Regions from separate parts of the Hydrogenophaga sp. 5NK40-0174 genome, predicted to be linked through region 1. Evidence: predicted binding sites of a transcription regulator. Region 1 holds the regulator's gene; the other holds the start of a gene.
The links. Region 1 encodes FNR, which switches genes on or off when oxygen is low (the NO sensors DNR and NnrR bind a similar motif). Its sites were predicted from a motif close to TTGATNNNNATCAA; they were not measured.
Positions count from the first base shown of each region.

Region 2: the regulator FNR is predicted to act here: its motif matches at 4,119-4,132, upstream of ABWV89_RS04570 (hemerythrin domain-containing protein).

Region 1 covers NZ_BAABWG010000001.1:661,717-671,164, reverse strand. The annotation lists gene ABWV89_RS03095 (DMT family transporter) at 1-518, shown strand, start outside; gene ABWV89_RS03090 (sulfite exporter TauE/SafE family protein) at 545-1,216, opposite strand; gene hemN (oxygen-independent coproporphyrinogen III oxidase) at 1,269-2,648, opposite strand; gene fnr (fumarate/nitrate reduction transcriptional regulator Fnr) at 2,856-3,575, shown strand; gene ABWV89_RS03075 (hypothetical protein) at 3,603-3,914, opposite strand; gene ABWV89_RS03070 (nitrogen fixation protein FixH) at 3,998-4,267, opposite strand; gene ccoG (cytochrome c oxidase accessory protein CcoG) at 4,315-5,691, opposite strand; gene ccoP (cytochrome-c oxidase, cbb3-type subunit III) at 5,850-6,761, opposite strand; gene ABWV89_RS03055 (cbb3-type cytochrome oxidase subunit 3) at 6,788-6,925, opposite strand; gene ccoO (cytochrome-c oxidase, cbb3-type subunit II) at 6,938-7,627, opposite strand; gene ccoN (cytochrome-c oxidase, cbb3-type subunit I) at 7,643-9,088, opposite strand; gene ccoS (cbb3-type cytochrome oxidase assembly protein CcoS) at 9,158-9,295, opposite strand; gene ABWV89_RS03035 (heavy metal translocating P-type ATPase) at 9,344-9,448, opposite strand, start outside.
Region 2 covers NZ_BAABWG010000001.1:979,311-988,758, forward strand. The annotation lists gene ABWV89_RS04550 (peptidase U32 family protein) at 1-1,281, shown strand, start outside; gene ABWV89_RS04555 (hypothetical protein) at 1,294-2,022, opposite strand; gene ABWV89_RS04560 (hypothetical protein) at 2,231-2,596, opposite strand; gene ABWV89_RS04565 (Mpo1 family 2-hydroxy fatty acid dioxygenase) at 2,889-3,413, shown strand; gene ABWV89_RS04570 (hemerythrin domain-containing protein) at 3,453-4,001, opposite strand; gene ABWV89_RS04575 (DUF808 domain-containing protein) at 4,173-5,141, opposite strand; gene purL (phosphoribosylformylglycinamidine synthase) at 5,233-9,333, opposite strand.

The sequences.
Region 1 (9,448 bases):
CCATGGGCATCGGCCTGTTTGCCTACGGGCGCCAGGAGCCGGCTCATGCAGATGCCTTTCAAGCGCATTGGCTCGGCCCGCTGCTTGTTTTCGCTGCTGTCGTGTGCGAAGCCTCCTACGTGGTCATTGGCAAACGCCTGACGGCTCGCATTTCCCCTCGCCGCATCTCAGCCATCATCAATCTCTGGGGCTTGCTGCTTGTCACGCCCATGGGCCTGTACGCCGCATGGCATTTCGACTTTGGCACGGTGGCCGCGCCACTTTGGCTGCTGGTCCTGTTCTACGGCATGGCGGCGAGCGTCTGGACGGTGTGGCTCTGGATGAAAGGCCTGCAGCATGTACCGGCCGCCAGGGCGGGTGTCTTCACCGTGATGCTGCCCGTCTCGGCGGCGGCCATTGGTGTCCTGCTTCTGGGTGAGCGCCCCAGCCTGCCTCAGTGGGTGGCCTTCGGGCTGGCCATGCTTGGCCTCTGGGTGGCTACCCGCAAGACACGCAACCCTCTGGCGGCCCCATTGTGATGAAACGACTCAACGGCCTTGAGCCTTCAGGCGCACCACAGACCCGTAGGCTGAGTGATGCCCATCCATAAAGCCCACCCAGAGGCGCCTGCCAGGGCCAGCCCTGCCAGCCGGATGGCCCAGGCGCCTGAGCGCCCTCCCCTGAGTTTGAGCAGGAGCCAGGGCCCGGCTGTCAGGGACACTGCCGTGCCCGCAGCAAACAGAGCCATGATGCCGGCCCCTTGAAACGCGTCTGCCGACAAGGATGCCATCAACAAGGCTGAGTACAGCAGGCCGCAGGGCATCAAGGCCCAAGCAGCGCCCAGCACAATGGGCGCGCCTGCCCCCATCCGGGTGAGCACCGGCCGTGCTTTGCGCCAGATGCTCTGCCCGAGGTCATCGATCCAGCCAGGTTGGCGCCCTCGAATCAGCAGCGCCAGTCCCAAGGCCAGCGCAGCGACATGGAAAGTGGTCCAGACGGGTCGGACAACAGCGGTATTCTGACCAAGCCAGGCAAGCCCTTGCACGGAGCCTGCAGCCAATGCACCCAGCAAGGCGTAGCCCGCCACCCGGCTGAGCTGGAAAAGCCACAGTGCCTGGGTGCTGCGCTCCCCTGCTGCATGGCCAATGCCAGCACAAGCAGCGCCGCACATGGCCACGCAATGGGGTCCTCCCACCAGGCCCATGAAAAGCGCCGTCATGGCCATCGAAGTTTGCATAGCTGGACTGTATCAGCGCGGCGGGCCCGCTAGGGGCCATCGCCCGGCGGGCTCAGATGATCTTGGAGAAGCGTGCCCGGTCCAGATCGGTCTGGATGTACTTGTCGAACACCATGGCGATGGCTCTGACCAGGTACCAGCCCTGGGCGGTCACGCGGATGCTGCTGTCATCCACTTCGACAAGACCATTGGCTTCAAAATCGGCCAGCGATTCGATTTCGCGCGCAAAGTAGGACTTGAAATCGATGAGATGCCCCAGTTCGATCGACTCAAACTGCACCTCACCCTGGCACATCACAGACATGATCACTGAGCGGCGCAGCAAGTCGTCACGGGTCAGTGCAAGGCCACGCACAATGGGAAGTCGCCCCTGGTTGAGCGCGTCGTAGTACTCATCGAGCGTTTTGGCGTTCTGGCTGTAGGTCGCACCAATGCGCCCAATGGCCGATACGCCCAGTGCAATCAGATCACAATCCGGCTGCGTGCTGTAGCCCTGAAAATTGCGGTGCAGGCGTCCCTGCCTTTTTGCCACGGCCAGCGCATCGCTTGGCAGCGCGAAATGGTCCATCCCGACATACACGTAGCCGGCTTCGCTCATGGCGTCGAGCGATCTGGACAGCATGGTGAGCTTGTCTGCAGGACTGGGCAGCTCAGCGGCGGCAATCCGGCGCTGGGGTTTGAATCGAGCCGGCAGATGAGCGTACGCGTACAAGGCCACCCTGTCGGGCCGCAGATCGTTGAGCTGGGACAGCGTTCGTGCAAAACTCTCCGGCGTTTGCAGCGGCAGGCCGTAGATCAGGTCGACGTTGACGGATTCGAAGCCGATTTCACGCGCCGCCTTGACCAGATCGAACACCTGCTCGGCCGGCTGCACGCGGTGCACGGCTTTCTGAACCGCAGGATCAAAATCCTGCACACCAAAGCTCAGGCGATTGAACCCGAGCCGGGCAAGTGTTTGCAGCCTCTGGTCGGTCACTGTGCGCGGATCAACCTCCACCGAATACTCGCCGCCAGGCACCAGGGTGAAGTTCCGGCGGATCATTGACATCAGGTCTTCGAGCTCCTCGTCCGAGAGGAAGGTCGGCGTACCGCCGCCCAGATGGAGCTGCGATACGTTGTGCCCCTTGCCAAAGTGCTGAACCTGCAACTCGACTTCACGCGACAGGTAACGCAGATACTCGGCAGCCTTGTCGTGGTGCTTGGTAATGACCTTGTTGCAGGCGCAGTAGTAGCAGACCGACTCGCAAAACGGAATATGCACGTACAGGGACAAAGGCAGGGCCATGGACCCGGCGCGCCGCTGCTCCAGCGCCTGGATGTAGTCGCCTTCTGTAAAGGCTTCCACAAACCTGTCTGCTGTGGGGTAGGACGTGTAACGAGGCCCTGGAACGTCAAAACGCTTGAGCAAATCGTCGGAAATCGCGTGGCTCACTGAGAATTCTCCATTGATGGCATGGCACTTTGCCTCAATGTGAGAACGATCCCATTGATCTTCATCAAGCCCTGCGACCTTCCCCGGGTTTGCCCTGACTGACATTGGATGAGGTGCAAAGGCCGTGAGAGCGGTTTCCAGACAGGGGGATTGCAGCCGCCAATGTGTCTTTGGGTTAAGCTTGCCACCTCAACGATGAATATACGTATGGACGGAACCAGCATCAAAGTCGCCTGTTCGAGCTGCAACCTTCGCGAGCTCTGCTTGCCCATGGGCCTCAACGAAGAGGAAATGACCAAGCTCGACAGCGTGATCACCACACGCAAGCGGATCAAGCGGGGCCAGTCCCTGTTCAGCGTGGGGGACAAGTTCACTTCCTTGTACGCGGTCCGCTCCGGCTTTTTCAAAACCTGCGTCACCAGCGCCGATGGACGCGACCAGGTGACCGGTTTTCAAATGACGGGCGAGATCATCGGCCTCGATGGCATCGTCAGCGACCGCCATTCCTGCGATGCCGTGGCACTTGAAGATGCTGAAGTCTGCGTGATGCCTTTCGACCAGGTGGAAGAGCTTTCACGTGAGTTCACGACGCTGCAGCACCACGTGCACAAGATCATGAGTCGCGAAATCGTGCGTGACCACAGCGTCATGCTGCTTCTGGGTAGCATGCGCGCCGAAGAGCGGCTGGCGGCGTTCTTGCTCAACCTGGTCCAGCGCCTGCACGCCCGGGGCTTCTCGCAATCAGAGCTCATTCTTCGCATGACGAGAGAAGAGATCGGCAGCTATCTGGGCATGAAGCTCGAGACAGTGAGCCGCACCTTTTCCAAGTTCGTGGACGAAGGCATCATCGACGTCAAACAGCGCTACGTCCACATCAAGGACACGGACGGCCTCAAACAGATCGTCAACCCGCAGCAGTGCTCCTGAAATGGCTTGCGTCGGGCTGACCAGTCGTCAGCCGCAGCTGCTGCAGTCCCCTGCCCCGCCGTTCTTCACGCAATTCCGAGGTCGCTCGTCCGCAGGCACTGGGCAGCGATTCACTTCAAACGGAGACATGGCCAGCAAGGTCGTCAGGGCACTCGAAGCCATGGTGATGGCCCAGAACACAAAAAAGCCGATCGTGTAGACGGCTTGCCGCGACAGCTCGAGCGGCTCACCAAACCACTGCAGATCACTGGGATCCACCATGGCAAACACCAGAATCTCCAGTACACCCGCCACGAGGAATGCTGGCCAGGCGATCCACATCCAACGTTGCGCTTTCATGTGTGTGTCTCCTCAGATCCGTGTGAAATGGTCGTGCCAGGTTCGGAGGCCTCAAGGTGCGAGCCCCAGGACCTGCACCTTGGTCATTGACTGTCTTGCCCGGCACTCTTGCCGGCAGGCGCAACTGTCGGTGAGGCCGCATGGTTGCGCGCCTGATGGGCCGGCACCATGTTGGCAGTACCGGCTTCCGTGCGATCCAGCACGGGGTCAGGGTTGCTGGCCGCAATGATGACGGTGGTCACGCCGGCGATCACGGCAGCGGCAGGGCCGCCAACAACCAGCCACATGATGGGTTCCTTCCACCAAGGGCGCGGCGTGCTGGCTGGCACAGGGGTAGTTGATTGGGAAGGCATGTTCAGGACTCCGGAAGACATATGCTGGGTCACTCCAATGAAACAGTTTAGCGGGGAACCAGGAAGGCAGCCTTTTCAACGACCTCGTCCGGATCATCACCAGAGGCGGCCCGAACAGTGAAGCGAATCGGGTGAGAACCCGGCTCTGCCGTATTGGGCGGAATCTGCACCCGAACGGCCACCGCGCGAGCTTCCGTTGGCTGAACTTCGATTTCATTCCCGGAGGCAATCATGATGTCCGGCAGGCCCTCCACCGACACCACGTAGTTCTGTGCGGTCTCCGTGGCATTCATCACCTGCAGACGGAACACGTTTTCAATCCGCCCTCGCTCGACCATGCGCGCCAGCGCGCCCCGGTCCCGGATCACGTTGACCTTGAGGGGGGTGCGCACAAACAGTCCGATCACAATGGCTGCCGTGATGGCCATCAGGATGGACGTGTACACAAGAACGCGAGGCCGGAAGGCATGCTTGACCATCTCCTGGGTGGTCCAGCCTTTGGCGACACCGTTTTCGGTGGCATAGCGAACCAGCCCGCGCGGATACCCGACCTTGTCCATCACCTCGTTGCACACGTCAATGCAGGCTCCGCAACCGATGCACTCATATTGCAGGCCATTGCGAATATCGATACCCGTCGGACAGACTTGCACACACAAGGTGCAATCGACGCAAGCGCCCAGACCCAGCTCCTTGGGATCGGCCTTTTTCGACCGTGGACCTCTCGGTTCTCCACGGGCAGCATCGTAAGTCACGATCATGGTGTCCTTGTCGAACATCGCGCTCTGGAAGCGTGCGTAAGGACACATGTATTTGCAAACCTGCTCGCGCATCCAGCCAGCATTGCCATAGGTGGCAAAACCGTAGAAGAAGATCCAGAAGGTTTGCCAGGGACCGAGCGCGCCAGCGACGGAAAGACTGGCCAACTCTCGAATCGGGGTGAAGTAGCCGACGAAAGTGAAACCTGTCCACAATGCAAACAGGATCCACAACGCGTGCTTGAGCCACTTCTTGCCTGCCTTGCCAGCTGAGAGGTCGGACTTGTCCAGTCGCATGCGCGCCGAACGATCACCCTCCACCTTCTTCTCGATCCAGAGAAAGATCTCGGTGTAGACGGTCTGTGGGCAAGCGTAGCCGCACCAAAGGCGCCCCGCCACTGCCGTGAACAGGAACAAGGCCAGTGCAGAAATGACCAGCAGGCCTGTCAGGAAGATGAAGTCCTGCGGGTACAGAACCACACCAAAGAGATAAAACCGCCGGGCTTCCAGATCAAACAGGACTGCCTGGCGGGCATTCCACTCCAGCCAGGGCAGGCCATAGAACAGAAGCTGCGTTGCCCAAACCAGCAACCATCGCCACTTCGAGAAGAACCCGAACACTGCCCGGGGATAGATCTTCTTGCGCGAGGCGTACAACGACACCATGACTTCGTCGTCTGCGGGCACCCCTTTGGGCACATCAGCGAGATCGGTGGTCTTGTCCGCGTTGGCAGTTGGATTGGCGTTGGTCACGTTGGAACTCTCGGGAGTATCTGGACGGATATCAAAAAAGCCCGGGGATGGCCCCGGGCTTGGTGCCAGTATCAGTTGGCCGATGGACTGTTCGACAGACCCCAGACATAGGCGCCGAGCACCTTGATCTGAGACTCGTTGAGCAGAGCAGCCTGAGGCGGCATGTTGTTGTTGAAACCGTCGGTGATGGCCCGAACAACCGCATCCTCGCCCCAGCCATGGAGCCAGGTGTCATCGGTCAGGTTGGGAGCACCCACCGCCTGCATGCCCTTGCCGTCCATGCCGTGGCAGGCAGCGCAGGCGGCAAACTTGGCCTTGCCGGCAGTTGCAGCGACTTCGTCGTGCGGGCTTCCAGAGAGGCTGAGCACGTAGTTGGCCACGTTGCGAACGTCGTCCGCAGTGCCCAGGGCTGCGGCCATGGGAGGCATGACGCCGGTGCGACCGTTGGCAATGGTCGCCTGAATGTAATCAGCACCTTCGCCGCCCAGCCAGTCACCATCGGCGAGGTTGGGGAAGCTCTTGCTGCCGCGAGCATCGGAGCCATGGCACTGGGCGCAGTAATTCAGGAACAGGCGCTCACCGATGGCCTGGGCCTGTGCATCTCCTGCGATCTGCTCAGGCGTCATGCCGTCGAACTTGGCGTAGATGGGAGCGATGTTCTCTTCCATCTTCGTCACTTCAGTGGCGTGCTGCCCAGCCGAGGACCAGCCCAGGGCGCCGGCGAACTTGCCGAACATGGGGTACATCGCACCATAGACCAGTGCAAAAACCACGGTAATGATGAACAGATAGACCCACCACTTGGGCAGCGGGTTGTTCATCTCTTGCAGGTCGCCGTCCCAAACGTGGCCAGTGGTGTTGTCGGCAGCCGGCTTGACTTTTGCCGTGCCGCTTACCCACAGCAAGACCGCGCAGGCGAGGATGCTGACCAGGCTGGCGAGCATGACGAACCAATGCCAGAAATCGCTAGTGAAATCGCTCATGATATTTCTCTCGTAGTTGTCGCGTCTCAGTCTTCATTGAAGGGCAGCTGTGCTGCCTCATCAAATGCCGCCTGATTGCGCTTCGACCATGCCCAGATCACGATACCCACAAATGTCAGCAGGCTGACCGTGGTGACGATGCTCCGAAGATCATTGATATCCATGGTCGTTGTCCTTTAGTTGCTGGCTGCGGGTGCAGCATCTGCTGCAGCGGTTTTTTCCTGGGCCGCCAGAGTGGATGCGCTGCGCGCAGTACCCAGAACCTGCAGGTAGGCGATCAGTGCGTCGAGCTCTGTCTTGCCCTTGGCGGCCTCCGTCGCACCGGCGATTTCTTCATCGGTATAGGGGGCACCCAGCGTGCGCAGGGCTTCCATGTGCTTGGGCAGGCTCTCGGCGTCCACGTTGCGACCAGCCAGCCAGGGGTAAGCCGGCATGTTGGACTCAGGGACCACATCGCGTGGGTTGTTCAGGTGAACGCGGTGCCACTCGTCAGAGTAGCGCCCACCCACACGGGCCAGATCAGGACCGGTACGCTTGGAACCCCACTGAAAGGGGTGGTCGTACACGAACTCGCCAGCCACGGAGTAAGGACCGTAGCGGAGGGTTTCCGCCTGGAAGGGACGAATCATCTGCGAGTGGCAGTTGTAGCAACCTTCACGCACATAGATGTCCCGGCCTGCCACCTGCAGCGCCGTGTAGGGCTTGAGGCCCTCGATAGGCTGGGTGGTGGATTTCTGGAAGAACAGCGGAACGATTTCCACGATGCCGCCGATGGCAACCACCAGGGTCACCAGGACAATCATCAGGAAGTTGCTGGTCTCGATACGCTCGTGCGTAAAGCCTTTTGGTGTCGAATGATCAGACATTGTTGTTCTCCTTCTTTAAGCCTGTGCTGCGCTGGGAGCGGGAATACGCACCGGCTCAGCTCGGCCTTGCAGTGCTGTCATGATCACGTTCCAGAGCATGAGCACCATGCCGCCGAGGTACAGCAAACCACCAAGCAGGCGAATCACGTAGAACGGGAAAGTGGCTTTCACGGACTCGACGAAGGTGTAGGTAAGGCTGCCATCGGGGTTGATGGAGCGCCACATCAGGCCTTGCATCACACCGGCGATCCACATCGCAGCGATGTACAGCACGATACCGATGGTGGCCACCCAGAAGTGCAGTTCAATGGCGGGCACGGAGTACATCTTCTTCTGACCGAACAGGCGAGGAATCAGGTAGTACAGGGAGCCCATGGACACCAGGCCCACCCAGCCCAGGGCACCAGAGTGCACGTGACCAACGGTCCAGTCGGTGTAGTGAGACAGGGCGTTCACCGTCTTGATGGACATCATCGGGCCTTCGAAGGTCGACATGCCGTAGAAAGACAGGGAAACAATCAGGAAGCGCAGGATGGGGTCATCACGCAGCTTGTGCCATGCACCGGAGAGGGTCATGATGCCGTTGATCATGCCGCCCCAGCTGGGAGCCAGCAGGATGAGCGAGAAGACCATGCCGATGGACTGGGTCCAGTCTGGCAGCGCGGTGTAGTGAAGGTGGTGAGGACCTGCCCACATGTAAGTGAAGATCAGGGCCCAGAAGTGCACGATCGACAGGCGATACGAGTACACGGGGCGCTCGGCCTGCTTGGGGATGAAGTAATACATCATGCCCAGGAAGGCTGCAGTCAGGAAGAAGCCCACCGCATTGTGGCCGTACCACCATTGCACCATGGCATCCTGAACGCCGGCGTAGGCCGAGTAGGACTTCCATGCGCTCACTGGCAGCTCAGCGCTGTTCACGATGTGCAGCAGGGCCACGGCGATGATGAAGGCACCGAAGAACCAGTTGGCCACATAGATGTGACGAACCTTGCGGATGCCGATGGTGCCGAAGAACACGATGGCATAGGCCACCCAGGTGACGGTGATCAGCAAGTCGATCGGCCACTCGAGTTCAGCGTATTCCTTACCGGTCGTGATCCCCAGCGGCAGCGTGATCACCGCGCCGACGATGGCAAGGTTCCAGCCGATGAAGGTGAACCAGGCCAGCGAGTTCAGGAACAGTTTTGTATGACAGGTGCGTTGCACCACGTAGTAGCTGGTGGCGAACAAAACGCTACCACCGAACGCAAAGATCACCGCATTGGTATGCAGCGGTCGCAGACGACCGTAAGTGATCCACTCAATGCCCATGTTCAACTCGGGCCAAGTCAGCTGAGCAGCGATGATCACGCCCACCAGCATGCCAACCACGCCGTACACGACGGACGCAATGGCAAACCAGCGAACAACGCTGTCGTTATAGACCGCCGAACTGTCGGTCTTTGTTATGCCGGACATACAGAACTCCTCATAAATGTCACCGCTTTGAAGTGTCTCCAGAGTGCCCCTGAGGCGCCTTGACTTAAGTCAATCGCTCTTCAGAATGCGCTCCCCCTCTCGCTCCACGTTGTCGAACTGGCCGGATTGAAGCGCCCACCAGAAGACCCCGATGATCAAAAAGACAAGCAGCAAAGACAGAGGGATCAACAAGAAAAGAATGTCCATGTCATGACTCCTGAAAGACAGTTAAATCGTTTCGGCCGACATCATCCATCACGGCGCAGTCGCTTCGGCCTTGGCTGCGGCTGGGCGTGCATCGGCAGGCGATCCACCCGAGAGGCGCATCGCATTGACCACAACCAGCAGCGAGCTCGACGC
Region 2 (9,448 bases), 320 kb from region 1:
CTCATCGACACGGGTGTGCGCAGTTTCAAGATTGAAGGCCGCTACAAGGACATGGCCTACGTCAAGAACATCACGGCCCACTACCGGCTGCTGATTGACGAAATTCTGGCGGAACGACCAGAGCTGGCCCGCGCCAGCAGCGGCCACACCAGGTTTGCCTTCACGCCCGACCCGGACCAGAACTTCAACCGCGAGTTCACAGACTATTTCACCAATGGGCGCCAGGTCGACATTGGCGCCTTCGATACGCCAAAGAACCCCGGCCGCCCGATCGGCTGGGTAACGCAGCTCGGCGCGAATTTTGTCGAACTGCAGTGCGAGGACCCTGCCACTGTTTTGCACAACGGCGATGGCCTTTGCTACCTCGACCTGCAAAAAGAGCTCGTTGGCCTGCAAGCGAACCGCGTCGAAGCCCTGGATGAAGCCGCTGGCCTTTGGCGCGTCTTCCCCAAGGACCCGATGGCCAGTTTCAAGGATTTGCGAAAGAACACGCAGATCAACCGCAACCGCGACATGGACTGGGTGCGTGGGCTGGACAAGAAGTCATCCGATCGGCACATCGGGGTCTGGGCGGACCTGGTCGAAACCGACACGGGCCTGTCGCTCACCCTCACTGATGAGGACGGTCACACTGCCACGGCCGACATCACGGGTTCGCTGGACGACGCGCGCGACACAGCACAAGCCGAAGCCAAATTGCGTCAAAGCCTGGACCGATTTGGAGGCACCCTGTTTGAGCCACTGGACATCCGGCTGCAACTGCGCGGCCCACGCTTTGTGCCCGCTTCGCAACTCAATGCTCTGCGCCGAGAAGCCGTTGCCGCGCTTGAAGCCGCACGCGCTGAGCAATGGCAACGCCTGGAACGAGCGCCAGCCACTGAACCACCGGCACCCTACCCTGAGGACTCGCTGACCTATCTGGCCAATGTGTACAACCACAAGGCCCGCGACTTCTATGCCGCTCACGGGGTCAAGGTGATCGATGCCGCCTACGAAAGCCAGGAAGAACATGGCGAGGTGAGCCTCATGATTACCAAGCACTGCGTCCGCTTCAGCTTGAGCCTGTGCCCTAAACAGGCCAAAGGCGTGACGGGCGTTCAGGGAACCGTGCGAGCCGAGCCACTTCAACTGATCAACGGCAAGGAAAAGCTCACGCTTCGTTTTGACTGCAAACCCTGCGAAATGCACGTGGTGGGCAAGATCAAACGCGGCGTTATCAATGCGCCAGCCGCCGTGCCCATGACCTTCTACAGACAGCGACCAGCCGCCTCAAAGGCCTGAGGGCACAAACTGTCAGCCTCGCCAACGCCTGAACAAGTAGGCAAACGCGAGGAAGATGAGTGAGCCCAAAGCCAGTACAGCCCTCGGGTTTGTCGGCTCTTCCGGCGGGGCATTGGCGGATGCGAAGACATCCAGGTATTTGGCAGGAATTTCCCCCTGGCCCATCGTGGCCTGTAGCACCAGGGGATAAACGTTGCCTTCATGGCCTTTCACAGTGACCCGATAGACAAGATCGCGGCGATTGGCCGCCGGGTAACGGAACGCATAGGTTCGCCCCAGTGCTTTCCCCCCTCCCTTGGCGTATGTCCGCATCGCGCGGGAAAGTGCAACGCCCATACGCTCCTCGAGTTCGCTCTCAGGGAGCTGTTCGAGACTGGTTTCCAGCTCTGCCTTGAGCTTGTCCGACCTGGGCAAGGTATTTTCTTCGCTGGCCTCAAGCGTGAGATGGCGCGGAATCAGTACAGGAACCGGCAATGAGTCCGGAAACATCTCAACGCTGACCTTGCCTTGCGGTGTGTCGCTGTCGGACAGGGCGATCAGCGAAATGGACACCCAGAAGCCCTCATCAGCCACCAGCGTGCTGGTCCGCAGGCTGATTCGCTGCTCGTCCGCCAAGGGGACCAGAACCTTCTCTTCGCTCACGACGCCGGCATTGGCCGTGATCGATGCCAGCGCCAGCAACGCCCCTGTGGTCGCCCGGCGGGATGAAATGCCGAGCCAACTGGCCCATGCTGATGTCATTTCTTGTTTCTCCCTGCAATCGAACCAATAGATGCGATCGATGTCATTTTATTGCCCAGCCGGTGGAGACTTGGCCGGCCCAACCTCCTGCCAAATTGCACTTTAGCTCCATCATGCGTGTCCTAGCCCCAGAAAAGCGGTCTGACCGTGACACAAAGTGCCACCCTGCCCTTCCCGTGTGCGCTCCTGGCCCGAATAGATCCGCGCTTCAGTGGGGGTCTTCCACCGCCTCGATCACCAACTGCTTCACAGCAACGCCCGCTGCCCTCACCATTGCCCTGACGCGCAGATCCTGCTCAACCTCGAGGCGCACCCTCTGGTGATAATCCAGGCCATCCGTGCTCCCCGCGTTGTGTGATTCGACTCGGCGTGTCCACTGGGTCAAGCCGTCGAACTCGACCGTCAGCTCGTGCCATGCACCGTTCGCACCCTCCGGGACGTTCACGAGCAAAGTGACATCCACATCCAGAATCCGTCGCCGTTCCAGCAAGGTGGGAATGTGCAGATGCGCAACAGAATCACTGCCTGCGTCAACTCGCCAGACCTCGGGAGGGTGATTTTGCGAAGAGACCACTGTGTTTCAGCCAAGAACAAGACGAAAAGAAGGTGGCGGCACAATGTGCAGCCGCGGTGAAAGGACCATATTTTAGAAAGTGCGGCTCAAGCCTCGGCCTCAGCCGACGAAACACAAGTAGCAGGTGATGCTTCTCACGCTTGAGGGAAGTACCTAAGGGCTTGCCCCGCTGCGCAATGGCTCAGCTTGGGGCTAAGATGCGTGACGTGGGAAATCTCCCAACGGTTCACAGTCGATAGCTGCTTGCCTGGCCGTGCCGGCACACAAGAACGGAGAAGGGATTGGAGCCAACATGAAGAGCCTGACCGACCACCTCACGGCGTACGCCGCCTATCACCGGGACGAACGCAATATTGCCACCCACATGGTTGGCGTTCCGTTGATCGTTCTGGCCATTGCGACATTGCTGTCACGCCCTGTGCTATGGGAGGGACCGTTCCTTCCCCTGACGCCGGCCTTTGTGGTGGCCGCGGCCATCCTGCTTTTCTATTGTCTGCTCAACGCTGGCCTGGCCATCGTCATGGGGCTGGCCCTGGCACTTGCACTGGCTGGCGCCAGCTGGATTGCCCGTCAGGAAACCGTTTGGTGGCTGTCTGCAGGTATTGGCACGTTTGTGGTCGGCTGGGCGATCCAGTTTGTGGGGCACCTCTACGAAGGCCGCAAACCGGCTTTCATGGACGACGTTCGCAGTCTCCTGATTGGCCCGTTGTTCGTGATGGTCGAATGGCTCAACAAACTGGGCCTCTATCGCGGCGTTTTCCAGGAAATGGAAAGGCGCGCCGGGCCGGCAAAGTTCGACAGCTGCGGTGTGGCCTGACCCCAGCCACCACCCGCACTGCTGCGACTCAATCCTGATTCAGACGTAAGCGGCCATTGGCTTGACGTGGCGCATGTGCAAGCTCAGACCCAAAGCTGCCATGTGTGTACTCTTTCGCCCCAGTATCTGCTCGGCCAAAGGCAGAAACTCGGTCTCTTCATAGTTGGCATGATCGGTGTAGTGCTGCACCAGTCTGTGAACATCCGAGACATCCAGCGTGGTGCTGTGGCCTTTTGACACCTGTTTCAAGCCCTTCTCCAGGCTCTTCCACAGGGTTTCGATCGACCGGTGCTCTTCAGTCAGGCGTTTGGCCATGGCCTTGACCTTTTCACGCTCTTCTCCTGCCTCGGCTGCTGCCATCACTGCAGGAAACAGCTCCCGCTCTTCCTCCAGGTGGTGCTCAAAGATTGCTTCCCGAAAAAACTCGAGAGACTCCTCTGCGATCTGACGCGCACGTGCGGCAGGCTCCAGCAGTGCAGGCAGCTCGTCCAACGACCGCAAACGCTTGGTAATGCCGGCATGGCAGTTGGAAAAATTGTTCAGGGGAGCCTGGGTGTCCAGGCCGGTGCTCTGATCAGGATGGGTCATGGTGCTGCCTCCTTGCGTCCGGGGAACGAACATGAATCTGGTCTGGCTGCACGCGCCACCTCGGCGCACGCTCATCCAGACTGCTGATTCAGTGTACGGATTGCACTGGACGCCTGCTTGATGCAGGTCAAGCGCCGGCGCGAAAAGTCACCCGAAAGGTGACGACAGGCATCAATGGGCAGGTTTGCCGCGCAGACGATTGAAGGTGTTCAGACCAAAGACCAGCGCCGCACCGGCGATGAAACCGGCCACCCCACCTGTGGCATTGCTGACCAGACCGCCGAGCGCTCCGAGCCCCTCGGACCAATGCTCCACTGCATGCCCCAGTGAGGGAATTCCGTGCAGGATGATCCCCCCGCCGACCAGAAACATGGCAATCGTGCCCACCACGGAAAGCGTCTTCATCAGCTTCGGGGCCAGGGCCAGCAACGCTCTTCCTGCAGCCTGCGCTGCGCCGGACGCTTTCCGTGTGAGCGCCAGGCCAGCATCGTCGATCTTGACAATGCCTGCGACAAGACCATACACACCAAACGTCATGATCACGGCGATGCCCGCCACCACCGCCAGCCGCTGCATGAAGCTGGCGTCTGTCACCGTCCCGAGCGTGATCACAATGATCTCCGCAGAGAGGATGAAATCGGTTCGAATGGCGCCTTTGACCTTGGCTTTCTCGAAGGCGACCATATCCAGATCGGCGTTGGCGACCGCTTTGACCCGCTCTTCACGATGCGCGTCATCTTCGTGCTTGGGATGAAAGAAGGTGTGCAGCACTTTTTCGGCACCTTCAAAACACAGGAACAAGCCGCCGAGCATCAGCAAAGGCGTGATGGCCCAGGGCGCAACGGCACTGATGGCCAGGGCCGCCGGCACGAGAATCGCCTTGTTGAGCATGGAGCCTTTGAAGACGGCCCATACCACTGGCAACTCCCGGTCTGCCTTGACGCCTGTGACTTGCTGCGCATTGAGCGCCAGGTCATCCCCCAGCACGCCGGCTGTCTTCTTGGCGGCGACCTGGGTCATGGCCGAGACATCGTCAGCAGCAGCAATGCCTTGTCGGGCCGCCACCTTGGTCATGGTGGCGATGTCGTCAAGCAAAGTGGCGATATCGTCAATGAGAGCGAGCAGACTGGAGGCGGCCATGGTATTTCGGGCTCGAAGAGAGCCAAAACAGAGTCAGAACAGAGTCAAAGCCAAGTCAACGCTGATCCAAAAGAATCAACCTCGTCCAAGCTTACCCTACCCAACGGCGGGCATTGCGCCACAGCCGCATCCATGGGCTAAGGGCATCAATGTCACCTGCTGCAACATGGTCCACCCAGCTCATCTGGATATTGCGGAAGACACGCTCGGGGTGCGGCATCATGGCCGTGAAACGACCATCGGCCGTGGTCACGCCCGTGAGGCCTGCCGGGCTGCCGTTCGGATTGAACGGATAGCGCTCGGTCGCGGCACCCGTGTTGTCCACGTAGCGCATGGCGTTGATGACCTTGGTCTGGTCACCCCGGTGCTTGAAGTTGGCATAGCCTTCACCATGCGCCACCGCAATGGGCAATCGGCTGCCAGCCATGTCCTGCAGGAAGATGCTGGGAGACTCCAGCACCTCTACCATGGACAGTCGTGCCTCAAAACGCTCACTCTCGTTGGTGGTGAAACGTGGCCAGTCCTGGGCGCCCGGGATGATGTCGGCCAATTCGGCAAACATCTGGCAGCCGTTGCACACGCCCAGGCCAAAGGTGTCGCTCCGACCAAAGAAGGCCTTGAACTGGTCTGACAAGCCAGCGTTGAAGGTGATGCTGCGGGCCCAGCCGATACCGGCACCCAGCGTGTCACCATAACTGAAGCCACCGCAAGCCACCACGCCCTTGAATTGGTCGAGGTTGGCGCGGCCGCTTTGCAGGTCTGTCATATGGACGTCCACTGACTCGAAGCCCGCCTTGTCAAAGGCATAAGCCATCTCGACGTGCGAGTTGACACCCTGCTCTCGCAGAATCGCCACCTTGGGGCGTGCCAGGTTCAGAAATGGCGCTGCCACGTCTTCGCGCGGATCAAAACTCAGCGCCACGTGCATGCCGGGATCGGTGGCGTCACCGGCAGCAGCATGCTCGGAATCGGCACACGCCGGGTTGTCGCGCTGCTGGTTGATCTTCCAGCTCACGCTGTCCCAGACTTGTTGGAGGTCGGTCAGGCTGGCGCTGAACACGGCTTTGGTGTCGCGCCACACCTGAAGCTGGCCCTTGCCTGCATCCATGGATGACGATGCGGGGCGCGTTTTGCCGACAAAGTGGCTGTGCTTGGACAGGCCGTGCTCGCGCAAGGTCTGCATGACCTCGTTGCGCACCGCCGTGGGCACCTGCAGCACCACGCCCAGCTCCTCGCTGAACAAGGCCTTGAGCGTGAGCTCTTCGCGGCGTGCGCTGACCTGGGACGCCCAGTTCTTCGCATCGCCGGCGTCCATGCGGCTGTCAGAAATGCCGTCGCCTTCGGTGACCAGCATGTCCACGTTCAGCGCCACGCCCACCTGGCCAGCAAAGGCCATTTCAGCCACGGCGGCCAGCAGGCCACCGTCGGAGCGGTCGTGGTAGGCCAGGATTTGGCCCTTGGCACGCAAGGCGTTCACGGCGTCGACCAGATGGATCAGGTCTTGCGCATCGTCCAGGTCAGGAACGGCATCGCCCGGCTGGCCCAGGGTCTGACCCAGGATGGAGCCACCCATGCGGTTCTGGCCCTTGCCCAGGTCCACCAGGACCAAGGTGGTGTCTTCGGTTTCGCGGTCCAGCTGTGGCGTCAAAGTGCCGCGCACGTCGGCCAGTGTGGCGAAGGCGGTGATGATCAAACTGACAGGAGACGTGACCTTTCGGCGCTCGCCGGTGCTGTCGGTCCATTGGGTGCGCATGGACAGGCTGTCCTTGCCCACCGGGATACTGATCCCCAGCGTCGGGCACAACTCCATGCCCACCGCCTTGACCGTGGCATACAGGTCGGCATCTTCGCCCTCTTCTCCGCAGGCAGCCATCCAGTTCGCGCTCAGCTTGACGCGGGACAGCTCAATCGGTGCTGCCAGCAGGTTGGTGATGGATTCGGCCACCGACATGCGGCCGGAAGCTGCCGCGTCAAACGCGGCCAGCGGCGTGCGCTCGCCCATGCTCATGGCCTCGCCCGCAAAGCCAGCATAGTCGGCCAGCGTCACGGCGCAGTCGGCCACAGGAACCTGCCAGGGACCGACCATCTGGTCACGATGGGACAAGCCACCCACAGCACGGTCGCCAATGGTGACGAGGAAGCGCTTGGACGCGACCGTGGGGTGGCTGAGCACATCGATCACGGCCTTTTGCAGATCGACGCCGGTAAGATCCATCGGCTGGAGCGCACGTTCGACCGTTTTCACGTCGCGGTGCATCTTGGGCGGCTTGCCCAGGAGAACATCCATAGGCATGTTCACCGCGGCCCCCACGCTCCCCACTGCGTGTGGTTCGCTGCCCCCCGAGGGGGCTGTGCTTGCTTGGGACGGCCCGGCGCTGCGCACGGCCTCTTCATTTGCCACAGTAAGATGGCGCTCTTCTGTGGCCACCCCCACCACCGCGAACGGGCAACGCTCACGCTCGCAGAAGGCCTTGAACTGTTCCAGAGACTCAGGTGCAATCGCCAGCACATAACGTTCCTGGCTTTCGTTGCACCAGATCTCCTTGGGCGCCAGGCCGCTCTCTTCCAGTGGCACGGCACGCAGATCAAAGCGCGCACCACGGCCGGCGTCGTTCACCAGCTCGGGGAAAGCATTGGACAAGCCTCCCGCACCCACGTCGTGGATGAACAGCACCGGGTTCTTCTCGCCCTGCGCCCAGCAGTGGTTGATAACCTCCTGCGCGCGCCTTTCAATTTCGGGGTTGCCGCGTTGGACCGAATCAAAGTCCAGCGAAGCGGCGTTGGTGCCGGTGGCCATGGAGCTGGCTGCACCACCACCCATGCCGATCTTCATGCCCGGGCCGCCGAGCTGGATCAGCAACGTGCCGGCCGGAAAATCGATTTTCTTGGTCTGACCGGCGTCGATCTGGCCCAGACCGCCCGCGATCATGATGGGCTTGTGGTAGCCGCGCTGCACCCCTGCCACTTCCTGTTCGTACTCGCGGAAATAGCCCAGCAGGTTGGGTCGACCGAACTCATTGTTGAAGGCCGCTCCACCCAGCGGGCCTTCCGTCATGATTTGCAGTGGGCTGGCAATGTGCTCTGGCTTGCCGTCCGCGTTGTCGCTCAGACCGCCCCAGAGTTTGGAGACGGTGAAACCGGTCAAACCGGCCTTGGGCTTGGAGCCACGGCCAGTCGCGCCTTCGTCGCGGATCTCGCCGCCGGCACCAGTGGCGGCGCCGGGGAACGGGGAAATGGCGGTGGGATGGTTGTGCGTCTCCACCTTCATGAGCACATGGTGCTCTGCCGGCTCGGCCACATAGCTGGGCGCGGCAGACGTATCCGTGATGCGCGCCACATAGCGCTCCATCTGGTGCCCGGTCATGATGGAGGCGTTGTCGGAATAGGCCACCACCGTGTGCTGTGGGCTCGTCTGGTGCGTATGCCGGATCATGCCGAACAGGCTCTTGTCCTGCAGCACGCCATCGATCGTGAACTGGGCGTTGAAGATCTTGTGGCGGCAGTGCTCGCTGTTCGCCTGGGCAAACATCATCAGCTCAACGTCCGTGGGATTACGCCCCAGACCCTTGAAAGCGTCCACCAGGTAATCGATTTCGTCATCCGCCAGCGCCAGCCCCCACTCGACGTTGGCCTTTTCCAGCGCCGTGCGGCCACCGGCCAACACGTCCACATGTTCCATGGGCGCAGGGTGCAACTCGGTGAATAAGGCCTCAGCCTGCGCCTTGTCGGTGCTGACGTTTTCGGTCATGCGGTCGTGCAACAGTCCGGCCACGGCTTGCAGTTGTGCCTCGGTCAGCGCTGCCTTGGACAACAAGCCCTTTTTCAGGCCAATGCGAAACTCCACCAGCCGCTCCACCCGGTGCAGTGCAATGCCGCAATTGTGGGCAATATCCGTGGCCTTGGACGCCCAGGGCGAAACCGTACCCAGGCGGGGCATGACATACAGGGATGGCGCCCCGCCCTCGCCCGCTGTCAGGTGCGCAGGCGAAGCCGGTTCGCCGTACGTCAGCAGATTGCCCAGGTGATCCAGCGTATCGGCGTCGGGCTCGCTGTCGAACGAGGCCAGATGGACAAAGCGGGCGCTCAGGTCGGTGATCTTGTCGGAAATGGCTGCAAGACGAGGCAGCAGTTGCTGGACTTTGAAGTCACTGATGGCGTTACCACCATCGAAAAAGCGCAGGTGCAGGGACACGTTGGGGCCTGTGTAGCGTGGGAGATGGAACCGGCGGGCGGGAAAACCCCGATTTTACCCGCGCCGACTGCACTGCTTTGCATGTCGACCCGTGAAACGCGGTCTACACAATGGG